DNA from 3 places in the Paenibacillus allorhizosphaerae genome. Region 2 is predicted to be linked to each of the others. Evidence: riboswitches for the same ligand, from Rfam matches in the RefSeq annotation. Region 2 holds a riboswitch; each other region holds the start of a gene.

Region 1 (4,682 bases), on a different contig from region 2:
CATTTACGGAAGGGATGTTGTATGGCGCAGACAGATTCGGAAATGAAAATACGCATACTGCACGCCGCTAAAAAGCTATTTTCCGAGCAAGGCTTTGACGGGACGAGCGTCCGGCAAATTTGCGAGGAAGCCGGCGCCAATGTGGCGCTGGTGTCCTATTATTTCGGAGGCAAGGAGAAAGTGTTCCATGCCGTATTCGACTACTTTTTCCCGGGCCGGCGGATGCAGCAATATGAGGAAACGCTTAACCAACCTGTAGAGGGCTTACGGCTGATCGTGAAGGAAATCATCCTTTTCAGCATGACGGATACGGAGCTTAGCGGCATCATACAGCAGGAAATGATTCGCAGAAGCCCCCGGTCGGATACGATACGCGCCATCACGTTCCCCGTATGGGAAAAGGTGCGCGAGCTGCTGGAGAAAGGCAGACGTGAAGGCGTTTTCCGGTTCGAATCGTTGGATCACACGTTCATGTTCATTATCGGGGTCGCGCTGGGGCATAAAAAATTTCCGCATTTCGAACCGATCATGTCCGTAACGGAGTCGAATCCGCAATGGATGGCGGATCATGCCGTCGATTTTATTTTCAAAGCGCTGGAGGTCAAAGAACAGGAAACATAACGGACGGATAGGGGACATCCGCCCACACCGCCCGCCCTGGAAATTGCATAATATACATTAACTAGCTTCCAAAGGGTGATCCGTATCATGAATCGATTTCCAATGATGATCCGCAGCGTCAACGAAAGTCTGGATGAGATTATTACCGCTATTGATAAAGTGAATGCCATCTATCAGTCGGCGGAGCAAATGTCTCCAATGGTGAAGCAGGTCGCCAAACTGCTGGCCGACGCGAAAGCGGGAAATTCCGGGCCGGTACGAACGAGCGAAGGCCGCAGCAGGCAAGGGCAAGTTCATACGGCCCGTGCCAAAAAGAAAAAGCCGTCCTCAACCCGCGGCATAAGGCGCGTTTGGTAAACCCAATAAACGAGGAAAAAGCCAGGTTCCGGCCAACCTGGCTTTTTTTGGTTGGCAAACTCTCCCAAATGGGTTATACTGGAATCTATCATATGTTATTCCCAATATATCAAACTTGGTTGCCCCGGTTTTCTTCCTCCGCTACGGTCGTAGCGACCGTGTTCGCTAATTCGTCATAATTTGCACGAGCTTAATCGTATCAGCGAATTGAGTAGTTCTTTCGTAGGACAACTTTTATTTGAAGTGCCCTAAATATTGCAAAAGATGTTGATTGTTGTAAATTGCTGTGTTATGGTAATGAGGAATAATGACTAACTACTTTACTGATAAAGGCAGACTCTTCGAAAGAAGGGGACGCAAAGCCACAGGCCTAAAGGATCAATTTTTCTATGGCGGCTGGGTTTCCAAAGGAGGTAGGACGAATGATCGTTGCTGAATCTGTCCGTTGTTGACCCGGATGGTTCTTTATCATGCATATTTTTGAAAAAATGCTGCATCGCTTTTTCGCTATTGCTGCAAGAGTGATATAAAAGCAGACATGAAGTTACGGCAATGATAGGGTTTCGCAAGTGAACGGTAAAATTTATGTTGGATTTTGCAGAACGATGTCAATCGTCTTGCCGTTGTAGTCACCATGTTTCGACAGAACCAGATTAGAAGAAAAGCTTGTGCCACGTCTCCCCGTCGGTTTCTTCAAGCCTGATAGATTCAATGACCGGAGGACCTTGATAGACAAGGGCACCACAACAGCAGCGGAGTTCACTCAAGTTACTACATAACTTCGGTGCGGCGTGGGTTGGAACAAGAGATGAGAGGACGAGCATTTATGAAATCTTTCAAGCTGCTGACGACGATTTTTCAACCGGTAGTCTTTGCCATGAACAGACTAAAATTTTCCTTGAAGTTTGCGTTGATCGGTCTGTTTTTGATCATTCCGGCCATTGTCATCAGCCTGCTGTTAAGCAAGCAGATTATGGAGCAAATCCGCCTTGGATCCGAAGTAGGGCGGGGACTGAGCTATGTGAAGTCGATTCAACTGGCGGTAAATGAAACGATATCCTCCCGCGAAGCGTTACTGTCATCGGATGCGAGCAAAGCGGATGAGGCAAAGAAACGTTTGGCTGCGGCGATTGACGAACTATCCGTGAGCGAGCGCAAGTATAGCAGCGGAGCCGCTACGGGTGAAAAGTTGGAGAAGGTGCTGGAGCAGCACGCCAAGTTGAAAGAGGCGGCGCTTAAGGATAAGAAAGAAATTGTAGATCTGTACGCCGTGCTCATGACGGAGCTTAACAACCTGATTACGGCGGTCGGCGACGCTTCGAATGTCAACTTCGACAGCTATGAAGGAACCTCTTACCTCTTTAACGCGTATGCCAGCCAAATGCTTCCGCAAACGAACAATACCTCGGTGATGAAAAGCATCGGTCCCGACGTATTAGCGCGAGGCTCTTTGACGGAGGATGAGAAGTTATGGCTGCGCACAGCCTCCGTGAAGTCGCGAATGAACGCTTTGCAAACTTCCATGGATACGTTTTTCCGGGCAAATCCGGAGTACGCAGAGCGGCTTCAAAAGCCGACGGAACAAGCGATTTCGGCATCCAACGCATTTTCCGATCTGGTTGGGACCAAAATGCTCAACGCTGCCGAAATGATGAGCCAAAAATCCGAATTCGACATCGTCGTTTCCAAGACGGAAGAGGCGAATGCCGCTTTGCTGAGCGCGCTTTCGGCGACGCTTGACGAAATAACGAAGGAGCGGATGGACAGCAACCGGAGCACGATCGTGTGGGTCATGCTGCTGGTAGTATTCGTGATCGTCTTATCCGTTTATTTGTTCTCCGGGTTCTACATCTCGGTGATCCGATCCATTCGTCAGTTGTCGGAAGCGTCGGCGACGCTTGCGGCCGGGGATCTGCGTACGCAAATCCGGCTTCAGACCAAGGATGAGATGAGCTACATCGCCCAGTCGTTCAACGAAATGGCGGCCTCTCTCGAGAAGCTGATTACGATGAACAAGAAGGTCGTCGACCAGGTGGCGGAGTCATCCACGATCCTGCTCGAAACCTCGAACCAATCGGCGGCTTCGACGGAACACTTCAACCAGGTGATCGGGGACATTGCCCAAGGATCGTATACGCAATCGGAGGCGGCGCAGCAATCGTCCACGGCCATGGTCGAAATGGCTGCCGGCATTCAGCGCATTGCGGAATCCTCTTCGACCGTATCGGAGGCCGCCATCGTGGCGTCCACAAGAGCGGAGAACGGGAATACGCTCGTGCAATCGGCAATTGGTCAGATCGATTCGATTCATCAAACCGTGCAATTGGCGGCGCAAATCGTCCATACGTTAGGGCAGCGGTCCAGCGAGATCGGCCAAATCGTAGGAATGATCAGCGAAATCGCGAATCAGACGAATCTGCTTGCCCTGAACGCTTCGATCGAGGCGGCCAGAGCGGGCGAACACGGCAGCGGCTTTGCCGTTGTAGCCGCAGAAGTGAAGAAGCTGGCGAACGCAAGCAAAGACCAGGCGCAAAGCATCGACGGATTGATCAAGGACATTCAAGACAGCGTCAACCAAGCGGTACAAGCCATGAATCAGGGCGTAGAGGATGTCAATATCGGTTCCAACATGATGAAAGAGACGGAAGCTTCATTCCGTCATATTTTGGAATCCGTACAGGAAGTCGCGGAGCAAATTCAGGAAATTTCCGCAGCAGCGGAAGAAATGTCGGCAGGCTCCCAGGAAGTTTCCGCATCGCTTGAGGAGATGGTGGATATCGCCGGAGTCGCCAGAGATAAGGCATCGGACGCCAACTCTTCGGTTTCCGTTCAGTTGAAATCCGCCGAAACCATTCAATCGTATTCACGGAAGCTCAATGAGCTTGCGATGAGTCTGCAAACCGATATGGGGCGTTTTAAAGTGTAGGAGCAGGATTTATATAAAAGATCCAAAGTAACGATTGGGAGGGACTTATTGATGTTGGGATGGAGAGGTACAAAACGAATTTGGGTGACTGGGCTGCTCGTCATGGCTCTGGCCTTAACGGGCTGCGGTGGAAAAGCGACGCCGGCATCAGGCGGGAAGGACGGCAAAGGGGAAGCGCAGAATCAGCAGGAATTGGTCAAGTGGAAGCACGGGATCGTTAAAGCCAGAGGCGACGCATCGTACCAGCTGATGGCGAAAGAGAAAAACTTCTTCAAAAAGCACGGCGTCAATATCGAATACATGGAGTTTGAGAGCGACGTTACGATGCTGCAGGCGCTCGTCGCCGACCAAATCGATTCGATGGAAGCGAACCCGGCTTCGGCACTCACGGCCGTACAGCAAGGCGCGAAGCTCAAAGTGATCGGCTCCACGTTATCGGTCAACCCGTTCGTGCTGTACGTAAAAAGCAACATCAAAAGCTTTGATGATTTGAAAGGGAAAACCGTCGGTACTTCCGCTCCGGGTTCGATGCCGGAGATGTCGGCCAAAGCGATGTTGAAAGCAAAAGGAATCGATGTCAATTCGGTTACGATCGTCAATGCAGGAGCAGACGCTCAACGTTACCAAGCACTCGTAGCCGGCAAGCTGGACGCGACGGCGGCAAACAGCGACTACGTGGTGAACGCCGCTTCCGACGGCATCAAGGTGTTGGCTTATGCGTCCGACGTGATTCCGGACTATCCGCGGTTTGTAGTCATCGCCAGCGAAAAGTCGCTTA
Region 2 (4,682 bases):
CTATATCAGCTATGCAAAATATCGATTTCATAAATAGCAGCTTCGTCTATTATAATCGGTTGTAAAGCAAATGAACATCTATAAGCAATGGGATTGAAGGAGGAGGATTTGCATGGTTATTCAAAACAACAAATCGATTGATGAATTGTCGGTTCAAACGATCCGCATGCTCGCCGTCGACGCGGTCAATCGCGCCGGCTCCGGGCATCCCGGCATGCCCATGGGCGCAGCGCCGATGGCTTATACGTTGTGGTCCCGGTACATGACGCACAGCCCGAGTCATCCGGACTGGATCAACCGCGACCGTTTCGTCCTGTCCGCCGGTCACGGGTCCATGCTGCTGTACAGCCTGCTGCACTTGTTCGGATATGATTTGCCGCTTGACGAACTGAAGCGGTTTCGCCAGTGGGGGAGCAGAACGCCGGGCCATCCGGAATTCGGCCATACGCCGGGCGTGGACGCGACAACCGGTCCGCTCGGGCAAGGCTTCGGCATGGCGGTCGGGATGGCGATGGCCGAGGCGCATATGGCGGCTGTGTACAACCGGGATCATTACCCGGTGATCGATCATTTCACGTATGCGATTTGCGGCGACGGCGATATGATGGAAGGCGTAACCGGGGAATCCGCTTCGCTCGCCGGGCATTTAAAGCTCGGCAAGCTGATTGTGCTGTACGATTCGAATGACATTTCGCTCGATGGCGACCTGAACGTGTCCTTTTCGGAAAATGTGCTGATGCGGTTTGCCAGTTACGGCTGGCATACGCTGCGAGTGGAGGACGGCAACGATCTTGAAACGATCGGCCAAGCTTTGTCCGAAGCGCAAGCGGACCCGCGTCCTACGCTTATTGAAGTGAAGACGGTCATCGGCTACGGCAGTCCGAACAAGAGCGGCAAAGCGGGAGAGCATGGGTCGCACGGCGTTCCACTCGGTCATGAGGAGACATTGTTGACGAAACGGTTTTTCGACTGGCCGGCCGAGCCGGAATTTTTCGTTCCCGAGGAAGCGAAGCCTCATTTTGCCGCATTGAAGCTAGCGGGCGACCACAAGGAAACGGCATGGCGCAAGATGATGCAAAGCTACCGCGAGGCGTATCCGGAGCTTGCCGCGCAGTTCGATACGGCGGCCGCCGGCCAATTGCCCGAAGGCTGGGATTCGGCGCTGCCGTTATACGGCCCCAGCGATCCGCCTGTGGCGACGAGATCAGTGTCGGAACGTGCGATCAATGCCATTGCCGGGACGGTGCCGTTCCTGATCGGCGGCGCGGCGGATTTGGAGACGTCTGTAAAAACGAACATCAAGGCATCGCATCGGTTTGCGGCTCCGGATTACAGCGGGCGCAATGTGTTTTTCGGCGTACGGGAATTCGCGATGGGCGCGGCCTTGAACGGCATGCTGCTCCATCGAGGAGTCCGTCCGTTTTGCGCTACGTTCTTCGTGTTTTCCGATTATTTGCGCCCGGCGATCCGCCTTGCCTCGCTGATGCGGCTTCCAGCCGTCTACGTGTTCACGCATGACAGCATCGCCGTTGGGGAGGACGGCCCTACGCATGAGCCGGTGGAGCAGCTGGCTGCGCTCCGCGCCATTCCGGGCATCACGGTGCTCCGTCCGGCGGATGCCAATGAGACGATAGCCGCATGGAAGTTCGCGGTAGCGCAAAGCGACGGGCCATGCGCTCTTATTTTAACGCGGCAGGCGCTGCCGATATTGCTGGGCACGGCGGAGCTGGCGCCGGCAGGCATCGCGCAAGGCGCTTATGTTTTGTCAGAGGGGGAGCGGTCCGTTCCGGATGCGCTGGTCATTGCCACCGGTTCGGAGGTGCAGCTGGCTTTGGAAGCGCAGCAAAGGCTGCGCGAACGCGGCATTCACGTACGTGTCATTAGCATGCCCAGTTGGGAGCGGTTCGAGAAGCAGCCCGAGGCGTACAAGCGCGCGGTTCTTCCGCCGGAGGTGCCGATCCGGCTTACGTTGGAGATGGGGTCGACGCAAGGATGGCGGGAATATGCAGGCGATCGGGGAGCGATGATGGGGATCGATCGGTTCGGCGCTTCGGCCCCGGCTTCCGTATTGATCAAGGAATACGGCTTCACAGCAGAAGAAGTCGTACGTCGGGTCGAGCTTTTGTTGAAATGATGCGGCCCTAGGCCTGACGCTTCATGAACTTTCAGCGAGACTTTCATCCGTGTCATGTGAAAAAAAGAATAATATGGACAGCTCGCTCATATTCATAGAGTAACAGCGACTACATTGAAAATGAGAGATACCCTATGGAGCGAAATATGTTTTCCGAGCTGCTTCACGATTTGTTTAAAATCTTCCTATTCCAACTGTATATCATAGTGTTCAAGCATGCCCCGTGGATACATCTGCCGATGGTCAAGGAGATCATGTTTGTATATTCTTTGATTTTTTTCGGCGTCTTTTTTGTATCACTTTATTCTCCTGTCCGGAAAGCGGAGGAAGCAAATTCCGGTGTCAGTCAGGAAGCAGCTTGATGGGGGAATGCGTTACCGTCCGATCCAAACAAGAAAGACAGCCACATTTTTGTGGCTGTCTTTCTTGTTTGATTCATTATACTGCGGCAGGCTGTTGCTCGCTTGCTTGTTCCTGAAGCCATTGGGACATCACCTTCAGCGAATCGCGCAATTCGATCAGCTGCCGTTCGGATGCTTGACGCATCGTCGATTGCAATTGCTGCGAAAGCTCTTCCCCTAAAATATCGGTTAAATTGTTTTGCATTTCCACTGTTGAAATGGTTTCGTAACGTTTGTTCATCATCTACCGCCTCCTCGAATGATGTTCAAGATGATGCAGCCGGAAAGTTGATACTAGCGTGACTCTCCTATACGCGAAAGGAAGGCATAGACATACGGGCCTATATCTTTCGGCAGCTGGCTGACATTGTGCAATGACACTGTAGTCCCTTTAGCTTTGCGTCCCTGACTTTCATCAGGTTTGCCGTTTATCGAGATAACCGTAACGTGACCCCATTATACCACAAGACCCATCAAAAATCGAGTTTATTAGACAGTGTAGTTCTAATTACATAGGCATTAAGTACTTATTTCCGGAGCGGCTTCAGCGGCTCTATCGGTGGAAGCATTCAACAGCCGAACGATGTCGCTTAGCGTCTTGATCGAATAGTAAGGCTGCACGCTAAGGGAAGAGATATCCATCTCGCGATGATTGACCCATACCCCTTTGATTCCCAACGCTTGAGGCGCCTCGATTTCCCATTTGAAGTTATCTCCGATTATCCATGTTTCGCTTGGGTGCACCCCCAATCGACTCATGGCCATGTGATAAATCCCGGGTTCCGGTTTGCCGATACCGCATTCTTCTTCGATGAAAATATCGTCGAAGTAGGGGGACAGCTGGAATCGATCGATTTTGCTTCGTTGGCCATGCGAGCTCCCATTCGTAATGAGCGCCAGTTTCATCCCGAGCGCACGTATGTATTCCAGTGTCTCGACCGCGCCCGGAAACAGCGTAATCGCCGCATCGCGCGAACGGCCGTACTCGTCAGCAATTCGATGAAGAAGAGATGCTTCTTCTTGAACAGGAAGACCGGCATCGGTCAGAGCCGTCTCGACAATATGCCTCCTTGTTTCATTCATCTGCAGCCGCCCCGTACGGTGCCTGTCCGCATCGCTCCAGTACCACTGCGCTTGCTTTTTGATCGCCTTAACCGCATCGTCTATAGCTGCTTCCGACCACGCAGGAAAGTGATTCATACATGCGTTTTTCCAGCAAACATCCAGATCGACGCCGTAATCAAATGAAATAATCGTATCGTCCAGGTCCAGTAATATCGCTTTGGGCAGCAAGACTGTCCACCTCCGGAGATGAATTCACAGGTTCTTCCATTATTATAAACGAACCGGACCGCTACGTCTGTATATTGCCAAAACACGTTATGATATAATGTGAGACAGCGATTCCAAGTTGAAGCAAGCAGGTGACCTTATGAAGGATGGAAAGGCAATGACATGTCCCCTCTGCGGACGCGATAACGATTGCGGCAATGTTGCAGGCAAACCGCACGGAACATGCTGGTGCAGCAAACAAAATTTCCCGAAATCAATATTCGAGCTCGTGAAGCCGGAGCAGTTGGGGAAATCCTGCATATGCAAGACGTGTCTCGAGCGTTTTAAGGATAGAAACGGGGTTGCGACCGGCGACAGTGGGGGGAGCCGATGAGTAATTTACATCGAATTTTATGGATCGACGGACAAATCCGCTCGCTGCGCTATCCGAACGTCAAAGCGATTGCCGAGCGATTCGAAATCTCGATCCGCCAAGCGTCCCGGGATTTGAGCTATTTGCGGGATACGCTGGGCGCTCCGCTTCAATACTCTCACAAGCATCAAGGCTACCGCTACGACCAACCCACCTATGCGCTGCCTTCCGTTTTCCTGACGGAAGAGCAGAAACAATCCCTGGTTTACTTATCGATGCAATACAAGCAATCCGGTGAAAAGCATGAAGCTCACATCGCGGAAATATTATCAAGACTGGCATTAGACGAACAACGAAGCAGCTCTGTGCAAGCGGTGCTCCCGTATCCGCGAAAAATTCGGTTTACCGCCGAAGCGGCGCAGCTGTACAAAAAGCTGCATGAGGCGGCGGAACGATATAACAAGGTGCGCATTAGTGATAAGGAGCCGGATATGCTGCCGCT
Region 3 (4,682 bases), on a different contig from region 2:
TCGATACGTTTATCGCCGAGGCCTCCATATGATTTTACAAAGATGGTGCGACGGCTGCAGGGCGTGAAGCATGAGCTGTACCGGATGGAAGACTATGCCCTGGTCCGAACCGTTCGGCTTGCAAAAGCCTCTTCCCCTCTGCTTGTGCGGATTGACTCCATAGGCACGATTGAAAAGCCTGAGCTGAAAGTTGACGTTGCAGGCGGTGGCAAGTTGGGAGAAGCAGAGAAGCTGGAGCTGGAACGGCTGCTCGGCCGCATGCTGTCCGCTGAGGTGGAATTAAATCCGTTCTATGAGCATATGGAAGCGCTAGGTGATGAATGGTCCGCGATCTGCGCACGGTTTCGCGGTCTTCATCTGCTGCTGGAGGCCGATTTGTTCGAATGCATGTGCAAGACCGTTATCGGACAGCAGCTGAATTTGGCTTTTGCCTCCGAACTGAATCGGAGGTTGATGGGAGCCGCTGCTCAGCCGCTGGAGCATAAGGGCGTCATCTACCCGGTGTTCCCCTCGCCCGAAGAAGTGGCGAGCCTGGAATACGAGCAGCTTCAGACATTGCAGTTCAGCCGCCGCAAAGCGGAATATGTGATCGATTGGGCGAGAGCGATCGTATCGGGCACCGTCGATTTGCAAGCGCTCTTCGCGATGGACAACGAAGAGATCATGGAACGGCTTACCCGGCTGCGGGGCATAGGGCGGTGGTCGGTGGAATGCTTTTTGCTTTTCGGAATGGGTCGAACCGATCTGCTGCCGGCGGCGGATATCGGTTTAAGGAATGCGCTCAAAAAGCTGTACGGACGATCTGAGCAGCCGAAGGAAGAGGAAGTGCGCCGGATCGGAGCGTCATGGACGCCGTGGAGCAGCTATGCTTCGCTATATTTATGGGAAAGTCTGCATGACTCGGAAAGGGCGTGACATGACCGATGGTCGGCTTTGCGATCCTGCTCGGCTTTTATTTTTTAGGAACATTGCTGCACAGCGGACTGCAAATTCCGCTTCCAGCGAATGTAATCGGGTTAATTCTGTTTACGCTATGCTTGTTTCTCCGAATCGTCAAATTGGAGTGGGTCGAGGAAGCGAGCCAATTTTTGATCAAACATATGCTGCTGCTGTTTGCTCCGATCGTCGTAGGTACGATGGTCTTTTTCGGACTGATCGGCCGGGAAGCCGTTCCGATCCTGGTCAGCTTGTTTGCAAGTACGTTCGGCGTTCTGCTGATTTCGGGATGGATGGCGAAGCTTACGCGGGCTGCGCAGCATAAGGAGAGGAGTGAAGGAAGTGACCCTCTCTGACATTACCGGTCAGCCCTTATTCGGCATTACATTGACCGTTGCGGCTTACGCCGCGGCACTAGGTTTGCAGCGCAGGTGGAAGGCGCTTCATCCGCTGCTGATTTGTTCCGCAATCATCGTTATCATTTTGCTGCTTTTGCATGTGCCCTATGAAGTATATCAAACGGGCGGCGAATACATCGTCTTTTTGCTTGGACCGGCGACCGTAGCGCTAGGCGTGCCGCTATACAAAAATGCACGACGCATTCGGCAAAATGCGATCTCTATACTAACCGGCATATCGGTTGGATCCGTCTGCGCCATTGTATTGTCGGCAGCGCTCGTGTGGTGTTTGGGCGGAAACCGGGAGCTGATGGTGACGATGATGCCCAAGTCGGTCACATCGCCGATCGCGCTGGAAATATCCCGGCAGGCCGGAGGGATTCCCGAGCTGACGGCGGTGCTTACGGTGCTGACCGGGTTGATCGGCAGCATGCTCGGACCGGGACTGCTGCGCCTCGCGGGCGTTCGCGACGACATCTCGATAGGTACGGCGATCGGTACGGCGGCACATGGCATCGGCACGGCCCGCATTATTCGCGACTCCGAGCTGGCTGGCAGCGTCAGCGGCTTTGCCATGGGGGCGGCGGCCATTATTACTTCATTTTTATTTATTCCGTTATACGTTTGGCTGCATTAATCATTGTTCTCAAACATGTTCATTTCTTTGGCCTGTTTCGCAAACAGAGGGAATCATTTTTACGCGCCATATAATGTTCATCGATTTGTCGAATTATCGAGAAGAAAGATGAAAATAATATTTGACGGAAAATGAGCCGATATGCTTAAATATGATTACGAATCCCATAATACATAATCAGAAGAAGCTATGACCGGCTGTTCTTAATTGGGCACTTGGACCGCCGCGAGCCAGTAGTGCAACCGACCTGACGATCTATGCAGTTAGGTCTTTTTTGCTTGTTCAACGATAATCGAAACGAGGGATGTTCGATATGGCTCCCCGCAAAAAAATAGGCGATCTATTGGTTGATGCCGGCTTGCTCACACAAGAACAACTGGCGACGGCGTTACAGGAACAGCGGGAAACGAAGATGAGACTCGGCGAATTTTTGATCAAGCGCAATTACCTCACCGAACAGCAGCTTATCGAAGTGCTGGAATTCCAGCTCGGCATCCCGCACATTCAGCTGTACCGACAAAAGATTGACCCGAAAGTGATCAATATGATTTCACAGCGGCTGGCGCTGCAGCATCAAGTATTGCCTGTTCGTCTGGAGAACAATAAGTTGATTCTCGCCATGGCCGATCCGCTTGATTATTTTGCGATTGACGAGCTGCGGATGAGCACGGGCTTGCGTATTGAGCCTTATATTGCCGCTCGGGACGAGCTGCAGCGTGCGATCAAACGTTATTATGGACTGCAGGAATCGGTTGATCAGATCAGTCAAATATTGCAAAACCGGGAGCAGGAGGAAGCAAAGCTTCCGGCTGGGGAGGAAGATTCGCCTGTCGTGAAGACGGTGAATCAAATCATTATTCAAGCGGTGCAAATCGGCGCAAGCGATATCCATATTGATCCGCAGGAAGACAGCTTGCGGATTCGTTACCGGGTGGACGGTTTGATGCGAACGGAGCGGACGCTGCCGGCGCATATGCAAAGCGTGATCGTGGCGCGGATCAAAATTATGGCAAATCTGAACGTAGCGGAGAGGCGGCAGCCGCAAGACGGTCGAGTGGAGATGGAAATCGATTTTCGCAAAGTGGACATCCGCATCTCTACGTTGCCTACGATTCACGGCGAAAAGATTGTCATGCGCGTACTAGATCTCGACAGCACGCTGGAGGAGCTGGAAAAGCTCGGCTTGTCCGACCACAACCTTCCGTTGTTTCTCAAGGGGATTCAAAATCCGCACGGTGTCGTGCTTATTACGGGACCTACGGGAAGCGGGAAAACGACGACGCTCTACTCGGCGCTGTCGCGTCTGAATCAGGAAAACGTCAACATCGTTACCGTGGAAGATCCGGTTGAATATAAGCTGCAAGGTATCAATCAGGTGCAAGTGAATTTGACGACGGGGTTAACTTTTGCCCGCGGGTTGCGGGCAATTTTGCGGCAAGATCCGAATGTGGTGATGGTCGGGGAAATCCGCGATCTAGAGACGGCGGAAATCGCAGTTCGGGCGGCGATGACAGGGCACCTGGTGTTGAGTACGCTGCATACGAACAGTGCAGTCAATGCAATTACCCGCTTGATCGATATGGGGGTTGAGCCGTTCCTCGTGTCTTCATCCATCAGCTGTATCGTCGCTCAGCGGCTGGTCCGCAGAGTGTGTCCTTACTGCATGACGGATCACCAACCTACCGAAGCCGAGCGAAAGCTGCTGGATGAGTACGGTTTCCGCAATCCCGCGATGAAAAAAGGCAGCGGCTGCGGAGAATGCGGACGTACCGGTTTCAAAGGCAGACTTGCGATACACGAAATCGTATATGTGGACAACACGCTGCGCTCGATGATTTTGCAAAAACGATCGGATAGCGATTATAGGTCACATGCGATCAAGCAAGGTTTGGTTCCGTTAATCGTGGACGGATTGGGCAAAGTAGCCGCCGGACAAACGACGATGTCCGAAATTTTCCGGGTGTCCGGTTTCGAGTAAGAGAAAACAGTTGTTTTAAATAGGACTAAAGGTGTAATTTTTAAGAAAAACTAGTCCTAATAACCTATACCCACATATACTATTATTAAATAATATAGTATAATGCTGATAAGATAACAGGTCAAAATACCTAAGATGAATGGGTTGGAGGGACTTCTTTGAGTTTATTGGACTATATGAGGCTTGCGATGGAGCACAAAGCTTCGGATATCCATATAACGGTCCATTCGCCGCCAATGTTTCGTATCCATGGTCACCTCAGACCTGCAGCCAGCCACGTCTTGAGTCCGGAAATGACCACGAATATGGCCAAGGAGCTAATGACTGAGGAACAATATCAGTTGTTCATGACAAAGGGCGATCTTGACTTTTCATACGGCATCGAGAATGCGTCCCGGTTTCGGATCAACGCGTTTCATCAGAAAGGGAACTTGAGCTTGACGATTCGCCTGATCCCGGCGACCGTTCCGCGAATCGACGACCTTAATCTTCCGGAAATGGCGGAGCAGTTTGCCAGGAAGCCTCAGGGACTTTTGCTCGTAACCGGGCCGACGGGCAGCGGGAAGTCGACAACGCTCGCTTCCATTGTGGATTATATTAACCGAACGCGCCGCAATCATATTATAACGCTGGAAGATCCGATTGAATTTGTACACGAGCATAAATCATGTATTGTCAATCAGCGGGAGATCGGTATCGACACCGCGTCCTTCTCCACAGGTTTGCGCGCTGC

The links. A riboswitch is a leader RNA that binds a small molecule or an ion and turns the genes downstream of it on or off. The one in region 2 is predicted to bind cyclic di-GMP.
Region 1: linked by a shared signal. The riboswitch ahead of ACFQI7_RS23390 (methyl-accepting chemotaxis protein) and the one ahead of ACFQI7_RS03465 (hypothetical protein) in region 2 are both predicted to bind cyclic di-GMP.
Region 3: linked by a shared signal. The riboswitch ahead of ACFQI7_RS12855 (GspE/PulE family protein) and the one ahead of ACFQI7_RS03465 (hypothetical protein) in region 2 are both predicted to bind cyclic di-GMP.

What each region holds. Positions count from the first base shown of each region.
Region 1 is NZ_JBHSRV010000007.1:43,635-48,316, reverse strand. It holds gene ACFQI7_RS23400 (TetR family transcriptional regulator) at 22-621, shown strand; gene ACFQI7_RS23395 (hypothetical protein) at 709-978, shown strand; cyclic di-GMP riboswitch class I at 1,300-1,387, shown strand; gene ACFQI7_RS23390 (methyl-accepting chemotaxis protein) at 1,805-3,904, shown strand; gene ACFQI7_RS23385 (ABC transporter substrate-binding protein) at 3,956-4,682, shown strand, end outside.
Region 2 is NZ_JBHSRV010000001.1:824,575-829,256, reverse strand. It holds gene tkt (transketolase) at 113-2,134, shown strand; gene ACFQI7_RS03465 (hypothetical protein) at 2,573-2,779, opposite strand; cyclic di-GMP riboswitch class I at 2,885-2,971, opposite strand; gene ACFQI7_RS03460 (HAD family hydrolase) at 3,055-3,828, opposite strand; gene ACFQI7_RS03455 (cysteine-rich CWC family protein) at 3,968-4,201, shown strand; gene ACFQI7_RS03450 (helix-turn-helix transcriptional regulator) at 4,198-4,682, shown strand, end outside.
Region 3 is NZ_JBHSRV010000002.1:896,087-900,768, forward strand. It holds gene ACFQI7_RS12840 (DNA-3-methyladenine glycosylase family protein) at 1-915, shown strand, start outside; gene ACFQI7_RS12845 (CidA/LrgA family protein) at 924-1,292, shown strand; gene ACFQI7_RS12850 (LrgB family protein) at 1,270-1,971, shown strand; cyclic di-GMP riboswitch class II at 2,145-2,226, shown strand; gene ACFQI7_RS12855 (GspE/PulE family protein) at 2,285-3,949, shown strand; gene ACFQI7_RS12860 (type IV pilus twitching motility protein PilT) at 4,126-4,682, shown strand, end outside.